3 regions of the Paenibacillus hebaui genome follow, and region 2 is predicted to be linked to each of the others. Evidence: riboswitches for the same ligand, from Rfam matches in the RefSeq annotation. Region 2 holds a riboswitch; each other region holds the start of a gene.
What was found. A riboswitch is a leader RNA that binds a small molecule or an ion and turns the genes downstream of it on or off. The one in region 2 is predicted to bind S-adenosylmethionine.
Positions count from the first base shown of each region.

Region 1 (10,149 bases), 3.2 Mb from region 2:
AATCACTCACTGGTGGTGGAGCAGAGATTCTATCCGATGAATACCGCAAAAAAATGCGTGTAGATAAAGCGAACGTGGATCGTTATCTCGAAGTTCACCGCACCGCTCACAAGCTCGGCATGCGTACACACACAACGATGCTGTACGGATCAATCGAGTCCTATGAGGACCGTGTGAACCATATGGTACAAATTCGCGAACTGCAGGACGAGACTAACGGATTCATGGTCTTTATCCCACTCTCCATGCAGCCAAAAAGCAAGAGTGCAAGCATTATGCGCCGTAACTCGGCTTACGAGGATCTCAAAACCATTGCCATCAGCCGTCTGATGCTGGATAACATCCAACATGTTAAAGCCTACTTCATTAACATTGGTCCACAATTAACTCAGGTTGCACTCAGCTTTGGTGCTTCCGATGTACACGGTACGATTGTGCGCGAGAAGATCAGCCATGCTGCTGGTGCACTTACGCCAGAAGGTTTAACTCGCAAAGAGTTGATCTGGCTGGTCAAAGGTGCAGGCCGCATTCCGGTTGAGCGCGATACATTCTATAATGAGATCCAAGTGTACGAATAAGCACATTGCATCACTCTACCAACGACTTTCATTTTACCCGGGGACGTTTGGAATGGAGTGAGGCATATTGCTAAAATATATCTGTAATTTTGAATTTCATTTTTTCAATATTTAAAATAAAAACATAAGGAGCAGCTATGTAATTACATAGCTGCTTCACAGGTTACAGCCCCGTTCACACGGGACTGATGAGAAAGGAAGCCGAGTCATGAAAAACTTCGTAATTCTGGGAGGCGGCTACGGTGGCCTCACGATCGTTAAGGAACTTCTGGAAGGTAAAATTCCATCCGATACACAGATTGTACTGGTGGACCGTAGCCCTTTTCAGGGATTAAAGACCGAATATTACGCACTCGCAGCAGGGACCGTCTCGGATTATGAGCTGCGTATTCAATTCCCAGTCAGCGACAAAGTCACTTACCGTTATGGAGAAGTAACTTCGATTGACCTGGAGCAGCGCCAGATTGAGTTTGAAGGCCAGGACCCGCTGGAATATGACAAGCTGGTTATTGGACTTGGATGCACAGACCGATTCCATAACACGCCAGGAGCCGAAGAATATAGCTGTACCATTCAAAGCTTCAGCAAAACACGGGAAACCTACCTGCGTCTCAATGAAATCAAAGCCTATGGAAACGTGCATATTGTTGGCGGTGGATTAAGCGGCGTCGAGATTGCTGCTGAGCTTCGTGAGAGCAGACCGGATCTGAACATCAGCATCCTGGATCGAGGCGAGCGTGTATTATCTGCTTTCCCGCAACGATTGTCTGTTTATGTTCATGAATGGTTCAACGAACATCAGGTCGAGACTCGTGGGCATATCGCCATTTCACGCGTTGAACCGAACGCCATTTATAACCGGGATGAAGAAATTCTGACGGATGCCGTCGTCTGGACCGCAGGCATTCAACCCGTAAAAGTCGTGCAGGACCTCGATGTGACTAAAGACCCTCAAGGTCGTGTCGTCTTGAATGAATACTATCAAATTCCGGAACATACTGATGTTTATGTGGTGGGAGACTGTGCCAGCGTGCCTTATGCACCAAGTGGTCAGGCTGCCGAAGTACAGGGTGAACAGATCGCCCATATTCAGCATGCCCTCTGGAAAGGCGAAAAGCCCAATCCGCACCCTCTCAAGCTTCGTGGCACACTTGGTGCACTTGGCAAGAAGGCTGGATTTGGGCTGATGGGCAAAACGTCCATGATGGGACGTGTGCCACGTATTCTAAAAAGCGGCGTGCTCTGGATGTCCAAGCGTCATCTCGGTTAATCGAGATCCAGCTCGCTCCAGGCATCGGCTTCAGCAATTTTGGCCAATATGGCGTTATATAAATCTTCCACTTTGTCGGTGATGACCACTTCGCCATTCACCAGGGCAAAAGGAGTCATATAACATTGACCGCAGTTGGTGAGGCAGCCATATTCAATCACATCATAGTCTGGATTTTCTTCCAGTTGTTCCATGACTTCATCTGTACCAAAATGCATATTATTGGCACAAAATTCAATAATCGGTCTCATGTAGGTTCACCTGCTTTGTTTGACCATTTGAATTTATGGCCAAGTGTAATATAATATAGTAAGGAAAGGAGTTGAAAAAGATGAGCGAAAACGCACAAAGCACCATGTATGATGAAGTACTTGATGTGCTTGATAAACTTCGTCCGTTCCTGCAACGCGATGGCGGTGACGTGGAACTGGTCGACGTGGAGGACGGCATCATTAAGCTGAAACTGGTCGGTGCCTGCGGCAGTTGCCCAAGCTCCACCATTACCTTGAAAGCCGGGATTGAACGCGCCCTTCTCGAAGAAGTTGAGGGTGTACAAGAAGTTGTACAAGTATTCTAATCAATCCTTCACGAAATAAACCTCAAGAGCCTTTCGCTTCGCATGAAGCGGAGGGCTCTTTTTTTTTGCATATATGCAGGAATTATTTTTGCTCCACTCTACCCTGTAGTGTGTCATATCTCATCCCAAACATCTACACTTATGCATCCTCACGCTGTATAGTAGGCCGAATCGGATCAAGTCCTCCCGATACATCCATAATGTTGCCTGTTATAAAATCGGAATGATCCAGACACAGATAAGTAATCACTCGCGCAATATCTTCACCACTTCCAGGACGTCCTCTCGGCGTTTCCTCGTCGGTTATGCCTGCCATCTCATCAATCGTTTTCTCTTTGTTGGCACCGCGAATATCACCTGGACATACCATGTTAACCGTAATACCGTAAGGAGCTTCCTCCACAGCAAGTGTCTTTGTAAATGAAACCAGACCTACCTTGGCAGCAGCATATACCGCACGATGAGGCCATGACCTCGCTTCTCCCGCATGACTGAAGCCAAAATGAATAATCCGTCCCCACTGCTTGCGGCGCATCTCCGGCAACACCAACTGATCCAGCAGCATCGGTCCGAGCAGGTTGCCCTGCACGAGCATCTGAACCTCAGCTTCGGTGTAATCTGCAAATAAACGGCGTTCACGGACAAAAGGACCGGCGTTATTCACCAAGATATCGATGCTCCCCAGCTTGTCTTCCACCTGTGCAGCCAGACTAGTGATCTCTTTCGGCTTGGATATATCAGCCTGAATAGCAATACATCGCACACCCTTGGCTATGATCTGAGCCTCTAACGCCTCAGCTTCTGTTCTGCTGTGTACGTAGTTGAGCGCAATATGACACCCTTGATCTGCCAGAGTGAGGGCCGTCATTTTACCAAGACCTTTGGCACTTCCCGTTATGAGGGCAATCTTTCCCTTCACGTTCATCCCCCTCTTCAAAGACAGTCACTCATCCAGTATAAAAGATTTATCAGCCCCTCACAACTCACGAATCCCACCAAACTGTTTCGTATGCCAAAAAGTGTAAACTGACAACTACATCCTATTCGTTTATCCCTTTGATAAACGGAAACAACAGTGTTCTTTAAAGGGAATATAATACTATATATCCAAAAATACCTAGCCTACTTTTAGATACATATGTTACGTTCGATACGTTCTTACCTACTCAGAAAGGATATTGAAATGAAGAAAAGACACCTACGGTTTCCATTTATAATTCTACTCGTTATACTCGTCAGTTTGTTACCATCCCTATTCGCCGTACAGGTATTGGCAGCAAACGATACAGACAAATCCCCCTATGAGTATGACTGGATTGAAGGACCAGCAACTGTATCCCTGGATGATAAGGCAACCCTGCAAATCACCGAGGATCACACCTATCTGGATAAGGCTAACACCCAGCGTTCTATGCTGAACAGTGATGCGAAACCTAATGGGAATGAGATCGGAAGTCTATACAGCACCGGTCAATTCGGCTCATGGTATGTCGTGTTTGAGTACGTAAGGACAGGTCATATCGATGATAAAGACCAAAATCTTGATGCTGAAGAACTGTTAAGCAGCTACATCCGGGGCATCGAAGAAGAAAACAGAGATGCAGCAGATGTAGATAAAATGTACGTTACGGGGTGGGAAATTGAACCGACGTATGACAGTAATAAGCATCTTTTGATTTATTCTCTTGGTTTCAAGGATGCTTCTCAGCAAGCCATGGTCAATTACAATGTAAAGATCCTGACACGCGAAGGATACATCACTGCTATTCTTGTCACAGAGACGGCCAATTTCCAGCAGAGTCGCCTAGCATTTGAAGAAACGGTTCTTAATAACCTAAGCATCAATACGGGGTACACATACGAGGAGTATAATGCCTCAACTGACAAAACATCCACCGTGGGTCTCAAAAGCCTTCTTCTGGGCGGGATTGGTTACACGGCTGGTCTAAAATTCAGTCTTCTCCTTCTGCTTAAAAAAGGATGGGCCATAATCCTTGTTGTAGTTCCTGGTTTGCTAGGCTGGATCAGATACCAAATGAAAACGTCGAATACCGATGATGAAAAGCTGTCCCCTACTGAAAAGGCCTATCTACAAGATGCGGATGAGCAGCAGTATGCAGAACAGAATGAATTATCCTATTATCGCAAATCTGAACAGCAATCCGACGATGCCAAACCATGACATATGTTAAATTTCCGACTAACCTGTCCATATTAAAAAACATAAAATAAGCCGTATATCTCTGTAACAGAGATATACGGCTTATTTTGTACAAGATTCATATCATCTTAAGGAATTATTCAGTTGCAGGTTCAACTGCACCTTTATAACGTTCCTTGATGAATGTTTTAACCTCTTCGGAATGCAGGGCAGCCGCAAGTTTCTGGATTGCATCTGCATCTTTATTGTCCTCACGGGAAACGAGGATGTTCGCGTATGGATTACCTTGCAGGTCTTCAATCAGCAAAGCATCTTTTTCAGGATTAAGGTTGGCTTCCAGAGCGTAGTTGGCGTTGATAAATACCAGATCCGCTTCATCCAATTGACGAGGCATCATGGCTGCATCCAGCTCAATGATATCCAGATTTTTCGGATTCGCTGTAATGTCCTGAATGGTGGATGTGATATTCGTGTTGTCTTTCAGGGTGATAACGCCTTCCTTCGCAAGCAGCAACAGTGCACGTCCACCGTTGGATGGGTCATTCGGAATTGCTACTTTTGCACCGTCTTTCAATTCATCCAAAGACTTGATCTTTTTGGAGTATCCGCCAAAAGGTTCAACATGCACAGGAGTTACAGTAACGAGGTTAAATCCGCGTTCTTTATTTTCCGTATCCAGGTAAGGCTGATGTTGGAAGAAGTTTGCATCCAGTTTTTTGTCAGCGAGTTGCTGGTTCGGCTGTACATAATCATTAAACGTTACAACTTGCAAGCGAATGCCCTGGGCTTCAAGTTCAGGTTTAATACTCTCCAGAATCTCCGCATGTGGCGTAGGCGAAGCTCCTACTTTCAATTCTACGGTGCGAGGTGCGCCTCCAGCATTGTCCGCCCCGCTGTCGGAATCCTTGTTGTTTCCGCATGCAGCCAGTACTGCAATCAGCATAAGACTAAGTAGAGCAAAAGACCATTTTTTCATGTGTAAAACCCCTTCACTAATCATTTTTTTTGCAAGTTCCATCCTTTTTCAAGATTGAGGATTGAATTGGATGCCACCTGCTGTCTATGTGTTATTTCCTGGTGAACAATGTAACCAAGCGATCTCCAGCCATCTGCAGAATCTGCACCAATATGACCATAAATACAACGGAAATGATCATAATTTCATTCTGATAACGGAAGTATCCATAGTTGATTGCCAGTGTCCCCAGCCCTCCACCGCCAACCATCCCCGCCATCGCCGTATAAGAAACAAGCGTAACGATGGTGATCGTAATACCCGCAAGCAGACCAGGTAAAGCCTCAGGCAGCAACACCCGTCTTACAATCTGTCCGGTAGATGCTCCCATCGCCTGTGCTGCTTCAATGACACCCCGATCGACTTCACGCAGAGTCGTTTCAACTAATCGAGCGAAGTAAGGAGCTGCTGCAATAACGAGAGGCGGTATAACGCCCAGCACCCCTGTAGCCGTACCAACCAGTGAACGAGTGAACGGAATAAGGGCTACAATCAGTATGATAAACGGAATCGAACGCAGAATATTTACAATCAATGACAGAACAGAATACACCACGCGTGACTGCGTTGAGACGGATTTTGCTGTCATGAAAAGTAATACGCCAAGCGGCAAACCAATAATAATGGTGAACAAGCCAGAAGCGCCCAGGATTTGCAATGTCTCTATTGAAGCTGTACCAATCTCTTCCCAACGTACGGTTGAAAAATCCATGTTAACGAAGCACCTCCACATCAAGTCCCTGCGATATCAATTCAGTAACCGTAAGGTTAATCGCATTCGTATCACCCTCAAACCGAACCGTAAGCTGTCCGTAGGGAACTTGCTTGATCGTTGAAATGGTGCCTTGCAGGATGGCGAAATCTACACCCGTCTTACGTACCGTTCTAGACAAAATCGCCTCATACGTTTTATTGCCCAAAAACGATATTTTCACAAGTTTCGAAGAACCATCTGCTTGCAATTGAACATCTGAATTCGCCAGGGCGGTTTCTTCCAATGCAATTCCAGCTTCGTGGTCACGCAGCATGAAGTCACGTGTTATCGCATGCTGTGGCTTCAGGAATACGTCTGTGACAGGCCCCTGTTCCACAATGCCACCCTGATGAATGACAGCCACCTTGTCACAGATATTCTGGATTACGTGCATCTCATGTGTGATCAGAACAATCGTGAGGTTGTACTTTTCGTTAATGTCGAGCAACAATTTCAAGATCGAATTGGTCGTCTGCGGGTCAAGTGCTGAGGTAGCCTCATCACAGAGAAGTACATTCGGATCACTCGCAAGTGCTCTTGCAATTCCTACACGTTGCTTCTGTCCACCTGATAATTGGGCCGGATATTTATTGCTATGGTGCTCCAGACCAACCAGGGAGAGCATTTCCTTAACTTTGCGATCCATCGCTTCCTTGGGTGTATTCACGAGCTTTAACGGAAAAGCCACATTGTCATATACCGTTGCAGAGGATAGCAGATTAAAGTGTTGAAAAATCATACCGATCTTGCGTCTTTGCTGCTGCAATTCGGTCTTGTTGAGTGTGGTCAGATTGACACCATCGACCCATACTTCCCCCGCAGTGGGACGTTCCAGTAGATTAATGCAGCGGATCAACGTACTCTTACCTGCCCCGGAATGCCCGATTACCCCATATATTTCACCCTTACGGATGCTCAGATCCAGGTCGGATAACGCCGTTGTAGATTTTCCACCCTTGCCGTACGTCTTCGTTAAACCTTTTAATTCAATCAAAATGACTACTCCTTCCCAACGCCTACATGTATCTTTACCCGAAAGAAGGGAAAACTCCCCTTCGGCATATAAAAAAGAGCCCCTTTTGCAGAAACAAAAAGGGCTCTTCACGTGAAAGAAAATACCTTCTCATCTGCCAAAATCGTGTCTTGCACCATTTTGTAGGAATTAGCACCTAACATCTATAACGAATGACACAGCTGTCATCTAGTTATAAATCGGTTGCCGGGCTTCATCGGGCCTGTCCCTCCGCCGCTCTCGATAAGAAATATGATGTTGTAGAATTCTATAAGTTCATGTAGTTTATGCTTTATAATGTAAACGAACTTTTAAATATCAGTTATATTCGTGTAAAACTTGATTGAAACTCAGTATATTCCAAGTATTCCGACTTGTCAAAGGGAATTATTGCAATCTTTTACTGTGTTAATTTTTTCTTACCCTGCTTATGCCATATATTATTAATATAGCGGTAAGAAGTTGTTAACGTTTCACAAACCATATCCACACCCTGACGCATTTCCAGTAGATGCTGATCCAGATCCTCCAGTTTCACTTTCCCTTGCATGGTCTGGTGTAGCTGCCATAGATCATCCTGCATTTCGGAGTTCATGTAGTGAATCTCCATATTACGTCGTTTGCGCAGTTTGCTCATCGGTTCACGGTATGAGTCCTTGATTTGAATCAATTGCAGGGCAAGATTACGATGATCCCTGGCATAATCGAACTGTCTTAGCACGGTATAATAAGAAAAATGAGCTTTGGCATGAGATGTATTCAACTCAAATATTTCATTTAACACGGTTCCCAACTTATCCAGAATAGCAAAACAGCGGATGAATCCATCCTTGTAGAAATAGACGTAACGGGCATATTCCGCTTTTTCTGTTATCGTCATATCGTCTGTGGAGCCCGCGACGACTTTTTTGCGAAAATGGGATGCAGCAAAGCAGCTTTGCTCCAGTTCGTCCAGCGAGGATATGAGTCCCTGGGTCCACACATACAGTTTCCGGTAGTCATGAGTGGGATCATGATCCACATGCATCTGCCGCTGAAATAGCTCAAGCGTATCCGCCATTGCATTCATTGCTTCCTTCAGTAGTCCTTCGTTTGTACGCGGCTTTTCCCCCAGCAACGTTCGCAGCATATATAACCTCCTCTTTCCACCCTACAAAGTCATAATCTAATCATTCATCATATTAAACAAATTCGGAATTAGAGTAAACGTGCAATTGCTGCTTACAATAGGTTGCCCTGACATGCCTGACATCAAACAAAGTCCACCTGTCCAATGATCTACATCAATGGGGGTGGACTTTTCATTGGGTTATAGCTGGGCTATTGGAGTTCAAATAGGTTAGAAACGATTAACCGGGCGATGCAGCTTGTACACGAGGAAACTCATATACGTTAACACACCGAACAAAATGGCAATATCCAACATATGAGCCAGTGCTACAAACATATATACTTCCGGACGACTCATTGTAAACATCATACAGATACCAATAACCACTTGCAGTAGGATTAGAACAACGGATACCACGCCAAGGGTCTGCATTTCCTTGTTATCCGGATGTTTGCGATAGGCGAAGTGACCCAAAATGGCTATAACAATCACTAACGACGCAGCAGCTGCACGGTGAGCAAAAGCAACAGCTACCCCTCCCGAGAGCTCGGGGATAATCTGCCCGTTACAGAGCGGAAATCCAGAGCATCCTCCAGCAGAATTCGTATGACTCACAAAAGCGCCTGTGTATACCACAAGGTACGTATAGATCGTGGAGAACCAGACCAGATTCCTGAATTTTTTACTGACCCGAGGGTACTTATTCAGACGTTCCAATCCACCATCCCGAGCCTCCTGCCGTATGCCCAGCGCCATCATAAGCGAACTGGCAAAGGCGATCAGTGCAAAGCCGAAATGCAGTGCCATGACCGCGGAGGATTGGGAGAAGACGACGGCAAAAGCCCCCATAATTCCCTGGACAATAACAAATACTAGTGTTAAAAATGAAAACAATTGCAGGTCCCGGCGTGATTTTCCAAACCGCAGAAATGCAACAAAAGAGGCGATGGACAATAGCCCCGCCAGTGCGCTTACGGCGCGATGGGAATATTCAATAAGTGAGGCAACGGTATGTGCTGGCACAAGTTTCCCGTTACATAAAGGCCATTCCGTGCCGCAACCCAGACCCGATTCCGTTTTGGTTACGATGCCTCCGCCAAATGTGGCCAGAAACATGACAAGACAAGTTAATACGGTTAACCATTTAAACAAGGTTAAGTGCTTCAATGTTTTCTCACCTGCTGTTGGTTTAAGATGGCGAAGAACTATATTCTCCGCTTGATTCAGTACTTTGACACTTATTTCACAACTAAATTTATTATAACGGATAAATGTGTCATTGACGCCGCCCTTTGTGACAAAATGTTAACGTCTGACGAAATATTGACCCACAGGTCATTAATACATATGTACCCTATTTAGTTTCTCCCAAAATGACTGAACATACAAACGCCATTCCCCTGCTTCAAGAGAAATGGCGTGTTTGTAGTATACCCTTTTACAACATGAACATGTCATGCTTTTATATATTTCAGCTAAACATTTATTTATGAATCGTTTTATACACTTCAACTGCCCGATCCAGGAACTGCTCAATCTCTTCTCTCGACTTGCGCAGCTTGTTCACATATCGAACGAGTTCCCGTCCATCCGTATACGCTACAAAGCTTGGGATGCCCAGAATGTTCTGCTCTTCGCTAACCGTACCCACTTGATCCACATCTACCTCAA
Region 1 is NZ_CP196836.1:5,907,074-5,917,222, forward strand. Features, by position in the region: gene mqnE (aminofutalosine synthase MqnE) at 1-578, shown strand, start outside; gene ACR32F_RS26780 (NAD(P)/FAD-dependent oxidoreductase) at 787-1,848, shown strand; gene ACR32F_RS26785 (YuzB family protein) at 1,845-2,099, opposite strand; gene ACR32F_RS26790 (NifU family protein) at 2,180-2,425, shown strand; gene ACR32F_RS26795 (SDR family oxidoreductase) at 2,565-3,344, opposite strand; gene ACR32F_RS26800 (DUF2167 domain-containing protein) at 3,609-4,607, shown strand; gene ACR32F_RS26805 (MetQ/NlpA family ABC transporter substrate-binding protein) at 4,723-5,562, opposite strand; gene ACR32F_RS26810 (methionine ABC transporter permease) at 5,654-6,313, opposite strand; gene ACR32F_RS26815 (methionine ABC transporter ATP-binding protein) at 6,315-7,349, opposite strand; SAM riboswitch class I at 7,476-7,617, opposite strand; gene ACR32F_RS26820 (Cthe_2314 family HEPN domain-containing protein) at 7,768-8,496, opposite strand; gene ACR32F_RS26825 (COX15/CtaA family protein) at 8,707-9,645, opposite strand; gene ACR32F_RS26830 (thioredoxin family protein) at 9,962-10,149, opposite strand, start outside.
Region 1: another riboswitch for S-adenosylmethionine. It lies ahead of ACR32F_RS26815 (methionine ABC transporter ATP-binding protein); the one in region 2 lies ahead of metA (homoserine O-acetyltransferase MetA).

Region 2 (10,149 bases):
CCCAAAACTCAATACAGGTACTTCAAGTCCGGTCTTTCCAAGTATTCTTTTTTTCATCAGCTTACCCCTTCCCAGCATGTCTGTTTACTCCAGTGTCCTTTCATTGTAACAGTTCAATTTCAATATAAAATATCGCCACATGCGTAATATGTACTGTTTGATGATCTAATGATGTGGAATGGTCGTTATGTGTAAAGCCAAATGAAAAAGCCCGCCAATTCTCCTCAGAAGGAGTAACCAGCGGACTTCATACCCTAAACTTATTAAGCCTGTTGATGAATAAAGCAAATTGGAGCATGTTCTAATCAAAATTCGTTCTTAGTTCTGCATCACAAAATCTTCATGAACGGCGTTTTCTTCATCGAACATCCGCAGGATGTCATATCTGGTGTTACGCTGTGCCGGAATATAACCCGACTCCCGAATTAACCGCAGAATCGATTCGATGTTGACTTTATAGGTTGCACCCGCAGCAGATACTACGTTCTCTTCAATCATCGTGCTACCGAAGTCATTACAGCCAAATTCAAGCGATTTTTTACCCACTTCAGGACCCATGGTTACCCATGAGGATTGAATATTTTTGATGTTATCAAGTACCAGTCGGCTGATCGCTACGGTCTTCAGATACTCTTCCGGAGTCTGACGATCCAGCTTCAAGTTTGTATTATCAGGTTGGAACGTCCAAGGAATAAACGCTAGGAATCCTTCGGAATCATACTTATTAGCAATGCACTCGTCTTGAGCTTCACGGACACGAAGCAGATGCAGTGCACGCTCTTCCATCGTTTCGCCAAGACCGATAACCATCGTTGCCGTTGTGTTCATACCGATTCGGTGAGCCGTCTGCATGACGTCCATCCAGTCACGCCACGAACCTTTCAAACGACTGATTTTGCGACGTGTACGGTCATCCAGAATTTCAGCGCCGCCACCCGGCAAGGAGTCCAGTCCAGCTTCGTGAATAGCACGTACAACCTCTTCCAATGTAAGGCCATCGGACACTTCGACCATTTTCATAATTTCAGCCGGAGAGAAGGAGTGCATCGTAATATTCGGGAAACGCTCCTTGATTGCTTTCAGCAGATCCGTGTAATAACTGAAAGGCAAATTCGGATTCGTTCCGCCTTGCATCAGAATTTCAGTACCATTTACATCTTCCGTTTCCTGAATCTTCTGGAAAATGAGTTCATCGGGAAGTACATACCCTTCATCAGATCCAGGTCTGCGGTAGAAAGCACAAAAACGGCAGTACACATCACACACGTTCGTGTAGTTGACGTTACGCCCAATCACAAATGTTCTGTATGGTTCGGGATGCATACGTTTTACAATTACATTGGCAGCTGCCCCGATTTTGTCTACTTCATTGGATTCAAATAGCTGAATCGTGTCTTCCAAGTCCAAACGTTCGCCCCGAAGGGCTTTATCTAAGATACGGTCTACCGTACTCATCGTAAAAAAGCCTCCCTCATGAAGAGAAAATAATATCACGATCCGTCCCAACTTGTTCATATAGGAGCAAAATGCTGATATAATGAAAGTTTTGGTGGCAACATCGCATTTCTGTACTTTACATATCGTAACACAGGTTACATGTGAAAAAAAGCACCTTATGAACAGGTGCTTTAAATTTAAGTAAAAATTTTTACATATGGAATCGAATTCAATCCGTTAAGCTTATGATCCCTGAAGTGCCTGATCCAGATCGGCAATCAGATCATCAATGTCCTCCAGACCGACCGAGAAACGCAGGAGCCCATCTGTTATTCCACGATCAGCTCGCACCTCAGCCGGCATTGCCGCATGGGACATCATCGCAGGGTAAGAAAGAATGCTCTCAACAGCTCCCAAACTTACTGCCACAATTGGCAATTTCACACGGTTAAGCACCGCTTTGGCCCGATCACCCGAACCGACATCAAACGATACGACAGCACCGTAACCACTCGACTGACGCTCGTGAGCTTCACGGCCGGGATGATCAAGCAGCCCAGGGTAAAATACAGCTGTGATATCGCTGCGTCCACTAAGCCAGGCCGCCAGCTTGGCTGTGCTCTGTTCGCTATGCGCCATGCGAGCTCCCAAGGTTTTCATCCCGCGCATTAGAAGCCAGGATTCCTGAGCACCGAGTACGGTTCCAAGTCCATTTTGCAGCTGTTTCAGCTGTATTCCCAGGGAATCCGTACGAGCAACTGCGAGCCCTGCCAACACATCACTGTGACCCCCGAGAAACTTGGTAGCACTATGTACAACGATATCCACACCAAGCTCAATTGGACGCTGATAGTAAGGTGTCATAAAGGTGTTATCCAAGATCGTGATAAGCTCATGCTCCTTGGACCAGGAAGTCACGGCAGCGATATCCGTAATCCGCAGTGTCGGGTTAGACGGTGTTTCCATATAAACGGCCTTGGTGTTTGGCTTGAGCGCCGCTTTTACTTCATCTATATTAGTCATATCTACAAAGGTTGTCTCAATCTGCATACGGCTCAGTATCGAAGTAAGCAAACGGTACGTACCTCCATATACATCTTCCGTTACAATCACGTGATCCCCTGCGGAGAACATCATGAAGACGCTGGAGATTGCAGCCATCCCCGATGAATAGGCGAAGCCTCGTGCTCCACCCTCCAGAAGTGTGATGTAATCTTCCAAAGCCTGACGTGTCGGATTACCTGAACGGCTGTAATCATGTTGAGGAGGATTGAAGATATCAAAATGATGGAACGTTGAAGCTTGGTAGATCGGTACACTGGAAGCACCGGTAGTTTTGTCGATCTCATCACCAAAATGCAGCAGCTTGGTATCGAATTTCAGATCGGAATGGGCATTCCGTTCATGATTATTGGAATTGTTATTTTGCTCACTCATGATGGGTACCTCCTTCAATCTCCTGCTGTGCAGCGGTCAGTGCATTTCCCAGATCCGCGATCAGATCCTCTGCATGCTCAATCCCTACTGAGAAACGTAACAGACGGTCATCCACACCGACCGCATCACGAATCTCAATTGGAATATCAGCATGTGTCTGCACCGCAGGATAGGTCATCAACGACTCTACTCCACCAAGACTTTCGGCAAAAGCAATCAATTTGATGTGACGGAGCAATGGCTCCACATAACGGGCATCCTTCACTTTGAAGGAAAAAATGCCTGTATTTCCGCTCGACTGTTTATTCTGCACTGCATATCCCGGATGATCCGACAGCCCCGGATGATATACCTCTCCAACCGCTGGATGCTCCAGCAGATACTTGGCAATCCTCAAGGCATTATACTCATGCCGTTCCATACGAAGTGCGAGTGTTTTCATGCCTTTCATCAACTGGTAAGAGTCGCTTGGAGACAACACTGCACCAATGGAATTATGCAGAAAGGCCATTTCGGCCGACAATTCTTCACCTTTGGTTATAATCAATCCGGCCAGCACATCGTTATGTCCACCAAGGTATTTCGTGGCACTATGAATGATGATATCGGCTCCAAGTTCAATCGGACGCTGGAAAAATGGTGTTAGCAACGTGTTGTCAACAATGGTCAGCAGGTTATGACTCTTTGCCCAGGAGCTGACTGCTTCCACATCTGTAATCATCATTAGTGGGTTGGTTGGCGTCTCAATGAATACCGCTTTGGTATTGGGCTGGCGGTGACTTTCCAGAGCCGCAAGGTCATTGGTATCCACGTAACTTGCCGTCACGCCAAATCGGGACAGTATGCGTTCAAGCAAGCGATACGTTCCTCCGTACAGATCCAACGATACAATCAGATGATCGCCCTGTCCAAACAAGGCAAAAATAGTTTGCAAAGCCGCCATGCCGGAGCTACAGGCAAAACCAGCATCACCGGCTTCCAGTGCTGCTGCCGCCTCTTCCAACACCTTACGGGTTGGGTTGGTGGTGCGAATATAATCAAAGCCCGTGCTTTGTCCAAGCTTCGGGTGGCGAAACGCAGTGGATTGATAGATCGGAAAGTTAATGGCGCCTGTTACCGGTTCATTAATGGACCCAATTTGAGCTAAGCGGCTTTCGATTTTCAACTTGTTGTTGTCTTCCATTGCTGCATCCTCCTGTAATCTCGATTAAATTTGCGGGCCAATATCGTAAGGTGTTTCCTGATACACATAGTAATTGAGCCAATTAGAGAATAATAAGTTTGCATGTGCCCGCCATGTGGCTGGTGGAACACGGGAAGGGTCATCATTCGGGAAGTAATGTTTAGGCGGCGCTATATCCATTCCTTTGGCCGCATCCCGGTCATATTCCCATTTCAGGGACAACGGATCATACTCGGCATGTCCTGTAGCAAAAATCTGTTTACCGTCTTTGGTAGCCACCAGGAAAATACCAGCTTCCTCAGATTCAGCTAATATCTCAAGATGTTCATTCTTTTCAATATCTTCACGTCGCACTTCCGTATGACGGGAGTGTGGAACGTTGAATACTTCATCGAACCCTCGCAGCAATTGCACATGGGGTTTGTTAATCGTATGTGGGAATACGCCAAAGCACTTTTCATCCAGCGCAACCTTGGGAACACCGAAATGGTGATATAAACCCGCTTGGGAGGCCCAACATATATGCATAGTCGATGTCACATTGGTTTTGGTCCATTCGAAGATTTCCTGGATTTCATTCCAATAGTTGACGTCTTCGAAGTCCATCTGCTCCACAGGGGCACCAGTAATAATCATGCCGTCAAAACGACGGTGTTCAATCTCATCAAAGGTTTTGTAGAACAGGTCCAGATATTCCTGTGATGTATTCTTGGATGTATGGGATTTGGGATGCACCAGTACGATATCCACCTGAATGGGTGTGTTTCCGACCAGACGAAGCAATTGCGTTTCGGTCGTTTCCTTTGTAGGCATCAGGTTTAATATAGCGATACGGAGCGGACGGATATCCTGCTGGTAAGCAGAAGTTTCGTCCATTACAAAAATGTTCTCTCCTGCAAGCACTTCTTTCGCAGGTAATGTGTCAGGTATTTTGATCGGCATGGTGTGTCTAACTCCTCCTTGTGCATAGATAGATGCAGCGTAGGCTGCCATGAGCTTGTCTAAGGTCAATGGACCATAAATCCAGGCCATACGAAGCTCAAGTTCCTTAGCGAAAATCACTGCTGAGAAGTCGGGGCATATAACAATGACCTTCCTCGGATTCCGAGAAAGGTCATATGTAAATAGATATGCGCCTCTCTCATCTCTCAGTTACAACAGTGCCACATGGACACTTGGTCGCTGCAAGAATTAGCACCGTACGGATATACCGCCGGTTGCCGGGTTTCATCGGGCCAGTCCCTCCACCTACTCTTGATAAGATTTCGCTGTATTTAATTGTAATTAAGAATGGTTCACCGTCTACTTTATTACATTAATGCCCTCACGTCAAGTTACAGTTCATGTCTGTTCTCTGGATCGGAACCGTTCATCATCCGTTCTCATACACTGCCTCAGAGCGCGAAATCGACACATTTTTGCGCTTGAAAGCACCCTGTACCAAAGGTATACTAAACAAGTGTTATAAACCCTTATGTGAGAGGTGACATATTCAATGGATGGCGACCCGAGGCCTGACTGGCAGCCGAGTTCCTACAAACTGCATAGAGAATTGATATCAGCATGCCGGCAGCGGGACGTTACTTCCGTTTGTATATAGAGCGAACGCAGTCCTGATCTCCAGGCTCCGCTGCCGACCGGCTGATCTCTTCTTTTTTGCGCCCAAATTGATAAAAATCCGCCAGCTTGGCGGGTGCAGAAGGAGTAGATAAACAATGAAAATCCGGTTGGTAAACAACGGCGTATTTATCCCGGTGGACGACATTCAGCAGGCGCTGACTCCACCAGCAGAGGGATTTTACTGGATTGATGCGGACGTAGACGATTTGGCGGTACTTCAACCGCTGTTCTTAATGCATGATCTGGCCGTGGAAGACTGCTTGAGTGACGAAGAACAACGTCCGAAGATTGAAATTTATGAGAACCATTATTTTATTGTCATTAATAGCATTCGTTTCGATGATGAAGAGATTTTTTTGCGTGCCGTCAACCTGTTCCTTGGCAGACATTTTATTATCAGTGTTACGAAACAGAAAGTCAGCGAATTGCGGACATTGAAACCGATACTATGGGAACAGGAAATCAGTACCCCAGATCGGCTACTGTACCTTTTAGTTGACTTGATTGTTGATAATTATTTCACCGTAGGTGACCGGATTGAAGCACGCATTGAGAAGCTTGAGGAAGACATTCTGATGCACACCAAAAAGTCTCATTTGAATGAGATTATCGGGCTGCGCAGCGAGATTCTGTGGCTCAAGAAAGTGCTGGGGCCTCAGAAAGAGGTCATTAACACACTGAACAAAAAAGACCTGCGCCTCATCGATGATCAGCTGCAAAAATACTTTAGTGACATTTATGAGAATGCTGTGAAGATATCCGAAACCTTTGAGACATATCGCGACCTGATGGGCAACTTGCGAGAAGCTTACCAATCGAGTATTGCCAACCGGGCGAATGAAATCATGCGCGTGTTTACCGCCATCACGACGGTGTTCATGCCCTTGACCGTCATTACCGGTATTTATGGAATGAACTTCGATAACATGCCTGAGCTACACTGGAAGTATAGTTATTTTGTGGTCATCGGACTGATGGTTACTTTGGGCCTGAGCATGTTCTTTATTTTCCGCAAGAAAGACTGGGTTTGAAAAAACGAAATTTGAAAGACGAGGCACTCCATTCGGAGAAAACGCCTCGTCTTTTTTAGTACACCATATACTCAATACGTTACGTACCAGCCTATTTTTCTCTACCCTCTTCTTATACTAACCTGCATTCTGCTCTGTCTCTATGTGCCGACGAAATCGGATTCGAATCATACGCAATCTTTCATAGACCTGCTCCAGACTGCCTCCACCGGGCTTCTCCCCTCCGTATACCTTATGTAATACTGGCTTCAGGAACGTGTCCCCCAACTCCTCATACGCGCTCCACACGGCCTCTTGTTCCTGCTCAGGCATGATCGCCAGCTCGGCATCCAGAAGACAATCCGTATCATAACCTTCGAGATCCAATGTCTCCAACAGCTCAATTAACTCCCTCCGAGACAAGCCGGAACGGTTCACGATCTCCTCCAGCGTAAAACCCTCCTTCATGCCTTCAAGTACCTGCTTGCGTGTAGTGAATCTATCGAGCTCTTGCTTGTACTTCTGCTCTCTTTGTCTGTACAACCAACTTTCATACTCTTCCTCCTTCAGAGCAGTGTATACCCAGTCCAGCGGAAATGCAGTTGAACGCTCCACGCCGTTTGTAAGTTCCATCCATTCCGTACCATACTCGGATGCTTTGCTCTCTCCTACTCCAGGCAGCTGCATCAGTTCATCCAACGTTTGTGGAACAAAGGTACTAATCATGCGCAGCAGACGGTTCGTCGCAATAAAGTAAGGTGCCTTCCGGTCAGAGGCTGCTCTCTTCCTGCGCCATGCGCAAAGGTCCGTATAGAGCTCCTCATTGCTGTATAACTCACTGTAACAATGAAGACGCTGACCACCATAACTACGTGACTTCAGATCATCATTTTCGTGAAACAAACCCTGTAGTAACGGACGGTACCCTTCGCTCATCTGTACAGCCAATTGGTGACGATAAATATGCAGCAGTTCATCCCACGAACTGCCCTCATACCAGATGTTGTCCTCCCGATCTCCCTCCTCATACTTGCTCCACCCCAGATGCCACCCATCTTCCTCTTCACCAATCCACAACTGGGCATGTTCCTCATTCTGACCTGATATTCTGGACAATCTGTTCATGAAAATGACTTCCATTTCTTTTCCCTCCTTCGACATTTCAGCCTGCACAGGTTGTATATGCTACCTTCAGGCAGCACAAAAAAAACACCTCTCCTGCAAAATCCATGCAAGAGAGGTGCTTCCCCATTAACCGTGCTATGCTGTTGCTCATATTTTACCACAATGGAAAAATACGTCAAGTACTTGTTGAGCTAGTTGTACAAAGCCAATTTTGCGAGAGCGAGCGAACCACACAGTCCCGCATTATCTCCAAGTCCTGGTGATACGACATATTGATCAATCTCGGACTGAATTGCCGGATGCTGAACATAGCCAGCCAGTAACTCCTGCAGTTTGCTGCGAACCATCGGGAACAGATGCTCCTGCTTCATCACTCCGCCGCCCATGACGATTTTCTGCGGAGAAAGAATCAGAACATAATTCATCAGCGCATGCGCCAGATAATGTGCTTCCATCTCCCAAGCCTTGTGATCGGCTGGCAGTTCGTAAGCTGGCTGCTCCCAACGTTTGTTGATGGCCGGCCCTGCCGCAAGCCCTTCCAGACAGTCTCCATGATACGGACAGAATCCTTCGTACGTATCCTCGGGATGTCTGCGCACAATGATATGTCCCATCTCTGGATGTGACAATCCATGAACCATTTTGCCACCTACGACAGCTCCTGCACCGATGCCCGTTCCCACAGTGATATACAGACAACTCTCCAGCCCTTGTGCGGCGCCCCAAGTCGCTTCCCCGAGTGCAGCACCATTGACATCGGTATCGAACGTCATGGGTACATCAAAGTGCTCCTTAAGCTTGCCAATCAGATTGTACTGACCCCAATGTGGTTTAGGTGTTGTTGTGATGTAACCATATGTCGGACTTCCTTCGATCGGATCTATCGGACCAAATGAACCTACACCCAAAGCTTCAATACCTTTGCCTTCAAAAAAAGAAATGACTTGAGCCATCGTCTCTTCCGGTGTCGTCGTTGGAAAGCTTACCCGTTCAAGAACTTCTCCTGTTTCCGTACCGATACCACATACAAATTTGGTGCCTCCAGCTTCAATTGCGCCTAAGATCGTCATGTTAGTCACACTCCCAAGTTAGTTTAAAATGGCATTCATATCTGTTGTCTGGACAACGTTAGTTCTAACCCTGCTGCTCGCTCTCCAGCTTGGACAGACGCTTCACCAATGTCTGCCTCCAGCTCTCTGAGAGTGCAGGAATGGCGAGCAAAGCACGCATACCCTCAGCATCTTGCTTTCCCTGATGCATAATCCGATTGGCTTCAAGAATGGTCATCGATGCAGGATCAGTGCTCATTCGTCTGAATATCGACGAGGGGGTTACCTGGCCTTCTTGCAGCACCCGAAAGTAAAATCCGGTATGTCCGCTCTCCTGAAAATAAACAGGCAGTTCCTTGTAATCATACCGAACACCCAGTTTGAAGCAAGGCTGTCTCGGCTGGCTGACCTGAACAGTGGCTTCGCCCAATTCGTACACATCACCAATCCGGACGTCTTCTTCGGCACAGCCTTCAACCGTCAGATTTTCCCCGCAAGCTCCCCAGTCCAGCTTGCGATCCATCAATTGTTCGAGCGCCGGATAACGACTGTAATCGTATACACAAACAGCCTTATCTGGTCCACCATGATGCTCCAGATCCGCCTGGGCATCCCCTGTCATTCCAGTGAATGACAGGAAAACCGGGCTGGATACAGGATGTTTCACAATTCCGCTCATCACTTCACGCTTTTGGCCAAACAGTGGCTGAGGATGCCCGACATTAACGGACAATACAGCCGTTTGGCTTTCATCTGGCTTCAGGTTATGTGTGAGTGTCATCTGATCCTACCTCCCATAATAGCTGTTTTTTAGCGTACAGACCCACCAAAAACGAGTGTATTGCTTAACAAGCGTCCCGGGGAAGTAAGCATTTTACCACCAGCGTACATGCCTGATGATGCACCACCATCGAGATTCATTGCCTGTTTGGCACCTAGCTTCTGCATAACTGCTGCCCACTCCTTGACCGTCGCTCCCGAAACGGTAGCCAGCATAACCGAACCATCGGCCATAATGGCGATACCACTTCTTGCGCCGGAGGCATTCAGAATCTTGGTATCCTTAAAACCCTCGCTTGTTGGATTCACAGCAACCTTGCCGTCTTTCACCAAACGTGGACCTGCTCCCACAGCGGTTACTACCTCTTGCCAAGGAATTTCTTTACCTGATGCATTGGTGTATCTGTAGTTCATTTCTACGGTTGATCCAACTGTGAAACGGTCTGAAGAAGATTTCTGATTGCCCGTGAAGACCAGAACTGAGCCGTTCTTGGGAATCGCAATGTTG
Region 2 is NZ_CP196836.1:1,954,891-1,965,039, reverse strand. Features, by position in the region: gene ACR32F_RS08945 (aldo/keto reductase) at 1-57, opposite strand, end outside; gene mqnC (cyclic dehypoxanthinyl futalosine synthase) at 319-1,455, opposite strand; gene ACR32F_RS08935 (trans-sulfuration enzyme family protein) at 1,681-2,874, opposite strand; gene ACR32F_RS08930 (PLP-dependent transferase) at 2,867-4,057, opposite strand; gene metA (homoserine O-acetyltransferase MetA) at 4,082-4,999, opposite strand; SAM riboswitch class I at 5,196-5,321, opposite strand; gene corA (magnesium/cobalt transporter CorA) at 5,773-6,708, shown strand; gene ACR32F_RS08915 (HRDC domain-containing protein) at 6,826-7,827, opposite strand; gene ACR32F_RS08910 (ROK family protein) at 8,004-8,882, opposite strand; gene ACR32F_RS08905 (MOSC domain-containing protein) at 8,947-9,642, opposite strand; gene ACR32F_RS08900 (phosphodiester glycosidase family protein) at 9,672-10,149, opposite strand, start outside.

Region 3 (10,149 bases), 2.9 Mb from region 2:
ATACGTCTTGTTCCACGATCAACCATTCCACACCTGCATTCGTAGCTCCTTCAATGACAGCTGGCAGGTCAACCGAACCTTGTCCCAATTCCAGTGTTTTCATCTGGCCCTGTTCGTCTTTGCTGAAGTCCTTCAGATGAAGCAGCGGCAAGCGACCCGCATATTTATTAATATACTCGATCGGATTTTGTCCCGCAAACTGTACCCAACATACGTCCATCTCCACTTTCACCGCTTCCGGCGTTGTTTGAGCGAACATGGCATCAAAGGCATTTGCATCGCCAACCTGGCCATGGAATTCAAAATCATGGTTATGATATCCGAAGATCAATCCTTGCTTCGCGGCTTCAGCTCCATATTGTTGCAATTCGGCGAACAGCTTGTTCCAGCCTTCTGCATTCTCAGGGCGATCCTCAGGCATCAGGTAAGGGCAAATGATATATTGTGCACCAATCGTTTTCAAGTAGTCGATTTGTTTTTGCAAGTCTTCGCGCATCGCATGTAATGAAACGTGACTGCTGAATCCTTTCAGTCCAAGCTCATCTAGTAGCGCTTTCATTTCTTCTGCTGGAATGTCACCATACCCGGCAAACTCCACACCTTCATATCCCAGGGCCGCTACTTTACGCAACGTACCACGAAAATCTGCTGCAGTTTCATCACGGAGTGTAAACAATTGCAAACCAATATTAAGTTTTTTCATGTCGGATACACCTCTGCTCTCAAATTTGCTTTCATTGCTCTATCTGGTATCATCCTAACGCAAAAGAGGCTAGAATGAACATATACAATATCGTCAGAACATGAACTATCTGATCAAATTTTATTTCCAGTATCTTGCATCATTCGAATGCAGGCCATTTGAGTGCATACAGGATGCGTGTATTGGAGGATTACATCTTTGGAAACGTTGGAGACATCCGTACTAATCTGTGACTACTCATACCACTATAAAGCGTTCAACCATAATATGAAGGGCGAGCTGCAAACCTATCTGTTCCGTCTTCAAACGGAAGGCTCGTGCAAAGTGTATGTACAGGATGAAGAATTTAGGATGACTAGCGGGGACTTGCTGTTGTTGAAGCCTGGTGACGACTATCATCTCGTGGTCGATGAACCGCATAAGGAAGGACGATTGTCCAGCGGCGATTATTATCTGTTCTGCGAAGGCAGCTGGATTGAGAACTGGTGGAAACGGCAGCATCGATCCACCGTGAGCCGGATTGGACTTGATGATAAGCTGATCAGTCTATGGCGTAATATGCTACTGGAGAAGCGTCGCGGACCCTTGGAGGAAAATGTGGAGCTAAAGGATGCGTTGCTACGCGGATTATGTCTGTATATCGACCGGGCAATCAAGGAAAATATCCAGACGGATCGGGCTGTCTCCTCAGCCCTGAAGTTGAAACGCTTCATTGAAGAACATGCCACCGTAACGTTCAAGCTTGAGGAAGCAGCCCGTTATGCGGGACTAAGCCTTTCGCGTGCAGTCCGTTTATTTAAGGAGCATTACAATCAGACCATGATTCAATACGCGATTGAGATCCGTCTGAACGCGGCGCTCGAGCGCATGAAATACAGTGAAATGACACTAGAGCATATCGCCGAATCCTGCGGCTTTGCGAGCTATTCCTATTTTCACCGGGTATTTCGAGCGCACTTCGGAGTATCGCCGGCGGAGTATCGCGAAAAAGAGCATATCATGATTCAGGATGAAGTGTTGCAACATTGATTCGTGACCTTAGAATTACATATATCGGTAGATCTAAACAAAGAGCCCTCGCTCCCGCTAACTGGCTTGATCTTACAAGCACATGTGCAGGAGCTGAAGGCTCTTTGATTTATTTTCCTAACATTTAATGAGATACATGTTCAACCCGATTAATCTTCTGGAGTTCCCCACACCGCTCCTACTTGCGCCACTTTTTCGCCAGTTCACCAATCTGGTGGGGCGTAGTCCGGCAACATCCGCCGATAATCTTGGCACCCGCAGCAACCCACTGCTCAGACGCATCGCTCATGCTACCACATGTTCCCTGTCCGCTCCATGTCTTCGTCACTGCATCATATACCTCTCCCGAGTTCGGATATACAATGACTGGTTTATCACTGGCACGGCTTAGAATACCGACTGCTTCCGTTACAACTTCCATGGGAGCACAGTTCAGGCCAATCGCAGCAATCTGCGGTTCCGAGCCGAGCAATCGTGCACACTCTTCAATCGGTGTTCCTTCGCTGATGGCAGTTCCATCTTTTAAAGAGAAGGACAGCCATGCATATGCATTAGGAAACTCCTTCAATAAATCAACCAGCACCTGCGCTTCCTGCAAGGAAGGAATGGTCTCAAAAGCCAGAATATCAGCCCCAGCTTCCAGCAACGCTGCGATTCGAGGACGATGGAAGGCCGTCAGCGTCTCATCCGAGACGCCATAGTGACCCACATACTCCGAGCCATCTGCCAGATAAGCACCGTAGGGTCCAACGGACGCAGCAACAATCGGCCGCGGCCGTGCCAAGACACTTTTCGCCATGGCCTCTGTTGTTTGTTGCTCCCCCATTGAATGACTGCCCGTCACGTTTCCTCCGGCTCCATCTTGCACTTCTTCCCATACTTTATCGCGCGCCTGTGCAGCTAGCTTAACTGTCATGCGAATCAGATCCAGCGATTCTTGCTCTCCGATGCCTCTTTGGCTGAATCCATCCACGGTCGCCTGATAACTGGATGTAATGGCACAGTCCGCTCCCGCACGGAAATAATCCGCATGTACCTGAACGATGACGTCCGGATTCTCCAGCAGCACACGGGCAGACCAGAGCGGATCATCCAGATCACAGCCGTGCTGCTCCAGCTCGGTTGCCAGCGCCCCATCCAGAAGCATCACCGGATGTTCACGCAGAATTTGTGCTATGGGATTAGTCTGTTTTGCTTGCGTCATGTACTTGTCCTCTTTTCTTATTCACACGTTCTGTCAGATAATATGCTGCATAACACAGTGCGATAAATGGAACCCCACAATACAGTGCAATTCGCTGCGTTGGATCAAAGGCTATACCTATGCATGAAGCCAGGCACAATACAAAAGAAATAATAGGCACAGCCGGATAAAGAGGTGTCCGGTAGACAAGGTCTTTTACCGAATGCCCTTCCCGTATATATTGCCTACGGAACATGTACTGTGATGCACTAATGCTCATCCATACCGCAACCACCGCAAGACCCGAAATGGAGACCAATGTGATATAGACCGTTCCCGGCGCAATGATGCTGGACAGCAAGGCCAAGCCGCCGCCAACCATACTGATCAGTAGCGCATTCAGTGGTACACCACGTTTGGTCAGTTTGGCAAACCACGGAGAGATCGTCTTTTTATCTGCCAGTGACCAGAGCATCCGTGAAGAAGCATACAGGCCTGAATTGGCTGCAGACAGAATCGCGGTCAGAATAACAAAGTTCATAATATCCGCTGCATACGGAACACCGATCCGCTCCATTACGGCTACAAATGGACTTTGCAGTACACTCGCATCCGACATTGGCAGTAGTGCCGACAAGATGATAATCGTTCCGATGAAGAAAATAATCAAACGCCACAGTGTGGTATGGATCGCTTTCGGTATCGTCTTTTCCGGATTCTCCGTCTCTCCAGCAGCAATGCCAATCAGCTCGGTGCCCGAGAACGCAAAGTTCACAGCCAGCATCGTCATTAATATCGCAGTAGCTCCATTCGGGAACCAGCCGGATGCTGTAATGTTGGAGAGAAACGGTGCAGGTTCCGAATCTGCCATCGGAATAATGCCGAACATGGCCGCCCCACCAATAATAATAAAGACCACAATCGTAAGTACTTTAACCGATGAGAACCAGAACTCTGATTCCGCAAAAAATTTGACCGTCAACGCATTGAACAGGAAGATCATAATCGCAAACAGCGCACTCCATATCCATACATTCACTGAAGGAAACCATCGCTGCATCAACAATCCAGCCGCCGTGAATTCGGAACCGAGCGCAACTGTCCAAGTCAGCCAATACAACCAGGCCACGGTGTACCCTGTAGCTGGACCAATGTATTTGGCTGCATAGCTATGAAACGCCCCCGTCTCCGGCATGTACACAGACAGTTCACCAAGACAGAGCATAACCAGATATACGACAATCGCTCCAATCAGGTAGGACAGAATGGTACCCAGCGGTCCAGCCTGTTGAATCGTATAACCCGAGCTAAGAAACAATCCTGTACCGATAACTCCACCAAGTGAGAGCATGACCACGTGCCGAGCCTGCATTTTACGCTGAAAATGTCCCTTGTCTTTGTTGTTCTCCATGCCTGCTCCCCTACTCCTTCATCCAGAAAAAACAAAAAGACCCACTCTTCCTGAAGAGTGCGCCGTTACTGACAAATAAAAACAAACGCTCCTATCTATCAGGCTGTTCACCCGCTGGAATTAGCACAGTATCCTTCAGATCTGTTGCTGAGGTTTCTAAGGGCCAGTCCCTCCACCTCTCTGGATAAGAAAATGATTTTTTATAAATATAGCGATCTATCATCGTTGTGTCAACAATTAAATAATAAACCGCTACATTCCCTTTCTACTCGGTGGAAGAACCCGGATTGGTGATGCTAATCTTCACCTCATATGTAATCGGCACGGTGCTAAAGATTTGGTCCCAGTCGTCTTTGACCTTTTTCCATGTTTTCGGATATTTGATGCGCAGACTATCCCGAAAATCAGCAACGTCTACTTTATAGCTATGCTGAAGTTTGTAGAGAACCTGTCGAACCTGTTGCTCGGCCAGCTCAGAAAATGCCGTTTCCAGCTCTTTGAGATCAGCTTCCTTATGCTCTTCTTCGGGAACACTCCAATCCTCCATCAGCCAGCCTTCAGATTCGTTCTTTACATGGAACGATATATCATCGCCGACCACCTTCGGAATTACTTTTGTTTTTTTCTTCTTCGTTTCAAATACAACGGTGAACCCATCTTTGTTATATGTCTTCAAGACGCCTCCTTTTGCTTTAGGCTTAATCCACGATAGACCTTCCAGATCCGTCTGGCTCAGTTCCCCGAGAAATTTTTTCGTCTTTCCATCAAAGACACTGCCACCGGAGAACTTGTCTTCGCCATTGGAATACAGCACATTCTGCAGCAGGAAGCTGGAACCGGACTGCATCTGGGCGTCCAACTTGGATAACAAGACCGGGTCCAGGATCTTGTTGGACATATACGAGTTGTTCGTGATTCCCGTGAGATAAAATGCAGGGATTCGGGAAGGGTCCTGTGAAGTCAGTACGTCCACCGCACGATGATGGCTAATCAGCACCAGACAGTTCGGACGAATATCGTTATCCTGCAGGACAAAATCAAGCAGTTGGTCCAGACCATATTTTTTGGCAATATCCTTGGAAATAACGATGACCTTCAGGTGATGTCCGATGAGTGGACGATCTCGGCGGAGCGCAAATTGCCGAAAGATTTGCAGTAAGGAATCTCCGGTGAGCTGTTCATTGGAATAGGAGCTTTTGCCTGAAGCAGGTGAACCGGATTGCTCGCTTTTCTGGCTTTTCGAACTACCTGGAGCAATCTGTACTGTGGCTGTCACATTGTTCTGCTTGGAATACCTTCCTCCCTGAGCTGCAGTGTTCTTCTCGAATTCCGTCTCTTTGCCGATATCAATCCCAAGACCGACATAGACGCTTAGATCCTCTATCTCCCTGCTGCTCCAGCACCCGGATATGATGAATAGAATGGACAAGGCAGAGATCACACGTAAGAGCAAGCGGATGTGAATCATGCATGTTTGCCTCCTTTTTTGCGAATCAGACTCAGCAGTAGCAATACCAGCGGTAGAATGGCAAATAAAAACACGGATGCATTGCCCAGCATATCCCCTAGTTCAAAGGTCTCATTAACCGTTTTGGGCATCATTGAAGTCAGATATATGAACGGAAGCAAGCAATACATAATGACCTGCATCTTCTTCATACGAAACAAATCACGAATTCCCACCGAAGCGCAGTAATGTGTGATTACTGTCGTCGAAAAAATCTGCATAATCCAGATGACCAGCAGCAATGATTCAAATCGCTCGAATATTAAACCTTGTATCTCAAAGCTTCTTACCAAATCCAGCGTTGGCCACGTTCTTGTCTTAATCCCGTCAAGGGACAAGCTGCCCACAACCATAACAACTGTAATCAAGTAGATCATTGTCGAGATCATTAAGCCCCATGTCATAGCCTTATTGCTTTTCTTCGGATCTTGCATATATGCGGTCATGACCAGCATCACCTCGTAACCTGTATACGACAGTAATGAGGGCTTCAATCCTTTAATAACCGGCATGATCCCCTCTCCAAGTACCGGCCTCAGATTACCAATCTCGAATAGCTGGTTACTGAGCAGAATTTCGATTACAAATATAATCAACGTAATCGGCAAAATGATCTCAAATACACGTACAAGGACGGAAAGCCCGCCGGAGATCAAATATATGCCAATCCACATAAAAACCATGACAATGGCCCAGGTTGGAGTTCGTTCGAGCAGATACATGCCCGTTACATCTGCCATGACTCTGATTTCGAATGCTGCAATTACCATAAAATACATAATCATGGCACAGCCCAGTATGTAAGCAATCCAGCGCCCGGTAATCTCGCGGGTGAACTGGAACACGGTTTTCTCGGGAAATCTGCGACACAGGGTGACCATAATAAGGCCGACACCTGTAATAATTAGTCCGGAAAGAAGAATGGAAATCCAGACATCTGGTGTTCCAACAGCTTTACCGGTCGTTCTAGGGAGTGTCAAGATGCCTGCACCAAGCATGTAATTGACAATAATCACCACGGCCTGTCTATTGCTAATCTTTCCTTCGGAGTTGTTCACTTCTTATCACCTCAATCACTTTATGATTTTGTTCGGTCCTTATCGGTCGGATGAGTCATCTCGGGACGTTTTCTCATCATATTTAGCGGGGCACGGATCACAAAATCCTTCCATTCCCCGAATCGATAAGGCACGGCTGGTTCAACATAAGGCACACCAAAGCTCGATAGTCTCGCCAGATGCGTACAGATGAGGAGAAAGAACATAACTACACCAAACAACCCGAGCACGGCTGCACTAAACATGGCGGCAAAACGCAGAATTCGCAGGGTTAAGCCTGCACTGTATACAGGGATCGTAAAGGAAGAAATGGCTGTAACCGCAACGACAATAACCAGGAATTGGCTTATTATTCCTGCCTGAACCGCTGCTTGGCCGATAATCAGACCTCCAACGATACCCATCGCGGGCGCAATCGGCTTAGGCAGACGTATGCCTGCCTCTCTGAGAATTTCAATCGAGAGCTCCATGATCAGCACTTCAATGATCGAAGGAAACGGTACTCCCGTTCGCGTTTCAATGATCGTCAATACCAGCTTGGTGGGGATCAGCCCGGGATGGAACGAGATAAACGAGATATAGAGCGCAGGAGCAAGCAAGGCCAGCATGGCAGACATCATACGCAACGTTCGCATGAAGGTTCCGGGAATCCAGCGTTCATAGTAGTCCTCGGGAGATTGAAGCAGCATGCTGAAGGTCACCGGTACAATCAAAACAAATGGCGTACCGTCCAACATAATGGCTACCCGTCCTTCCAACAAGGCACCCATCACCCGGTCAGGTCTCTCTGTATTTAATACCTGTTGAAAGGGACTCAGGGTACTGTCCTCGATCAGTTGTTCGACATAACCTGATTCCAGCATGGAGTCCATGTCAATCTTCTCGATTCGCTTCCGAACTTCATCCACAAGCGCAGGATTAGCAATGTCCTGAATATAGGCTATCGCCAAATCTTTTTTGATTCGTTTTCCCACTTCAAACTTCTGAATAAACAGGCTCTGATCGCTTCCATAGCGACGCAAAATGGCTGTATTATCGCTTAACTGTTCAGTAAAACCAATGCGGGGGCCACGAAGCAATCCTTCGGACAAAGGTTCATTCACGCCTCGTGCTTTAATTTTATGGGCTCCAATTAATAAAGCACCCGGCAATCCATCAACCAACAGCGCATTTTTACCAAAAAGTACACCCAGTGAAAGCTCCTGAAGGGAATTGGTCTCCTGAATCTGACTGACTGGAAGTAATTGATTCTGCAGATATGCCGAAAGTAAATATGCATTATCCGGATGAAGAAACCCCTCCTGCTTAAGCTGCGGTATGCCTTCTAACATTAATGGTGTAATCAAGTGATCAATAATTAAGTCATGATCTCCCAAACCTTCGGTATACATGACCGCAGCGCGTGTATTCGTACCCCTGATGATAAATTCCCGAATATGCACGTCTGCATTTTGACCAAAGCTTTCTCTTACGCTAATCAGATCCGTAATGTACTTCCCGGTTATCTTAATATTCGCATAGTGGCCCGTCTCCGTTCCCTCGCCCTGCCCTGCGGCGGCTGGCGAGATGTCCTTCGAGGATATGGACGGTCGCTCCGAACGGGAGAAGCTTCCACGTTTAATGGCGGCATTGATCCAGCGCGTAGTCATAGTAATGCCAATCGGAATAATGACGACCAGGAATGCCTGCATCCATATGTTAAAATCCGGCACGTAGGATACAATTGTTGACCACATGTTCCCACCCCAACATTTCTCTGCATGACGAAGCTGCAGGTATTCCCAAGTATTGTGTCCCCGTTTGCACACAATAATTCCCGTTTTTTTGTAGACCATTCAATTGGACCTGCTTATAACAGATGCTCGCATTCTCCTTACTTCCATTGCATGTTTTGAACACAGCAAAAAAAACAGTCCCTGTATAAGGAACCGCTTCGTATTGATCAGTCAACATACTGAGTCAGAAGGATATCAAGAATATATCGCATGGTTTTCCTATGATCCATCCACCACATATTAAACGATTCTGGTCACATGCTCCGCTTTGGCATCAAGCAACTGAGCCGATTCAGCAATTGCCTTAAAGTCATTCAAAGCAATCTCGATTCGCTCCTGGCTCTGCTCGACATACGCCTCTACCTTTTGTGTACCGCCTGTAATATTGGCAATTTCCTTGGTTATTCCGGTAACACTATCACGAATCTCATTAATGGAGTTCTCCACCATTGTGGATAGTTTCTTTACTTCCTTGGCGACGATGTCGAATCCTCGTCCGAATTCTCCCGCATGCGCCGCTTCAATGGCAGCATTTAATGCGAGCAGCTGCGTCTGTGATGAAATCTCGCGTATGGTTTGTACCACTCCCTGGATTGATCCGGCCTGTTCCTGCAGATGAGTCAGCGTCACACGGTTCGAAGCTGACACCTCTGAGATATATGAGATACTGGACATTAACTCCTGGCTTCGTCCAATCCCTGTATCTGCTTGCTCATTCAGCTCATGGGACATCGCTTTCAGTTCTTTTACCACGACCGAGATATTGTTCTGACGATTGGTGATGTTGGTGGCTATTTTGGATACACCCAGTATGTTCTGATTCAGCTCATCGTACACCGGCATATACGTTGCCTCAAGCCATACGGAGTTCCCTTTCGCATCCTTGCGTTCAACCTTATCCTGAAAGCTTACTCCACTGAAGATGCTATTCCAGAATGCTGCATATTCCGGACTGTTTACAAATTCTCCGAAGCAAAATTGATGATGCTGCATGCCATACATGTCTTCCTTTTGATATCCCATCGTTGAAGCAAATACATCGTTCACGTACGTAACCCTGCGATCCATATCAAATCTGATCATGGCCAGACTTTTTTCCATAGCTTTGATGACCATCTCATCCGTCACAACATCTTTCTTCACAATATCTACTAAAGACATCTGGTACTCCCCCCACTTTTATCCCATGATAGAAAATTTCTTACAATTAAACGTTAAAATAACGGGTCGTATAATATGTATCCTTGCATAATCGAGATAACTATATCATAGATACCCCAATTCGGGTCTTTTGGATCACTCATGTGCCTGATTTCCCAATAATTATTTTTCATCAGCGCGAATGATGTCGAACGACCATTCCTCAAAAAACACCAAATAAGCGGCTACTCATGAATCCAGGCCGCATATTTGGCGCTTATCGTTTCGTACAAGTTCTTGATTTTATGATCACATACCCTTAATAATCATCCGCGTGGCAGCT
Region 3 is NZ_CP196836.1:6,214,586-6,224,734, forward strand. Features, by position in the region: gene ACR32F_RS28200 (sugar phosphate isomerase/epimerase family protein) at 1-703, opposite strand, end outside; gene ACR32F_RS28205 (AraC family transcriptional regulator) at 911-1,732, shown strand; gene mmuM (homocysteine S-methyltransferase) at 1,911-2,936, opposite strand; gene mmuP (S-methylmethionine permease) at 2,914-4,326, opposite strand; SAM riboswitch class I at 4,415-4,517, opposite strand; gene ACR32F_RS28220 (Ger(x)C family spore germination protein) at 4,592-5,794, opposite strand; gene ACR32F_RS28225 (GerAB/ArcD/ProY family transporter) at 5,791-6,891, opposite strand; gene ACR32F_RS28230 (spore germination protein) at 6,912-8,627, opposite strand; gene ACR32F_RS28235 (methyl-accepting chemotaxis protein) at 8,907-9,827, opposite strand; gene ACR32F_RS28240 (MurR/RpiR family transcriptional regulator) at 10,133-10,149, opposite strand, start outside.
Region 3: another riboswitch for S-adenosylmethionine. It lies ahead of mmuP (S-methylmethionine permease); the one in region 2 lies ahead of metA (homoserine O-acetyltransferase MetA).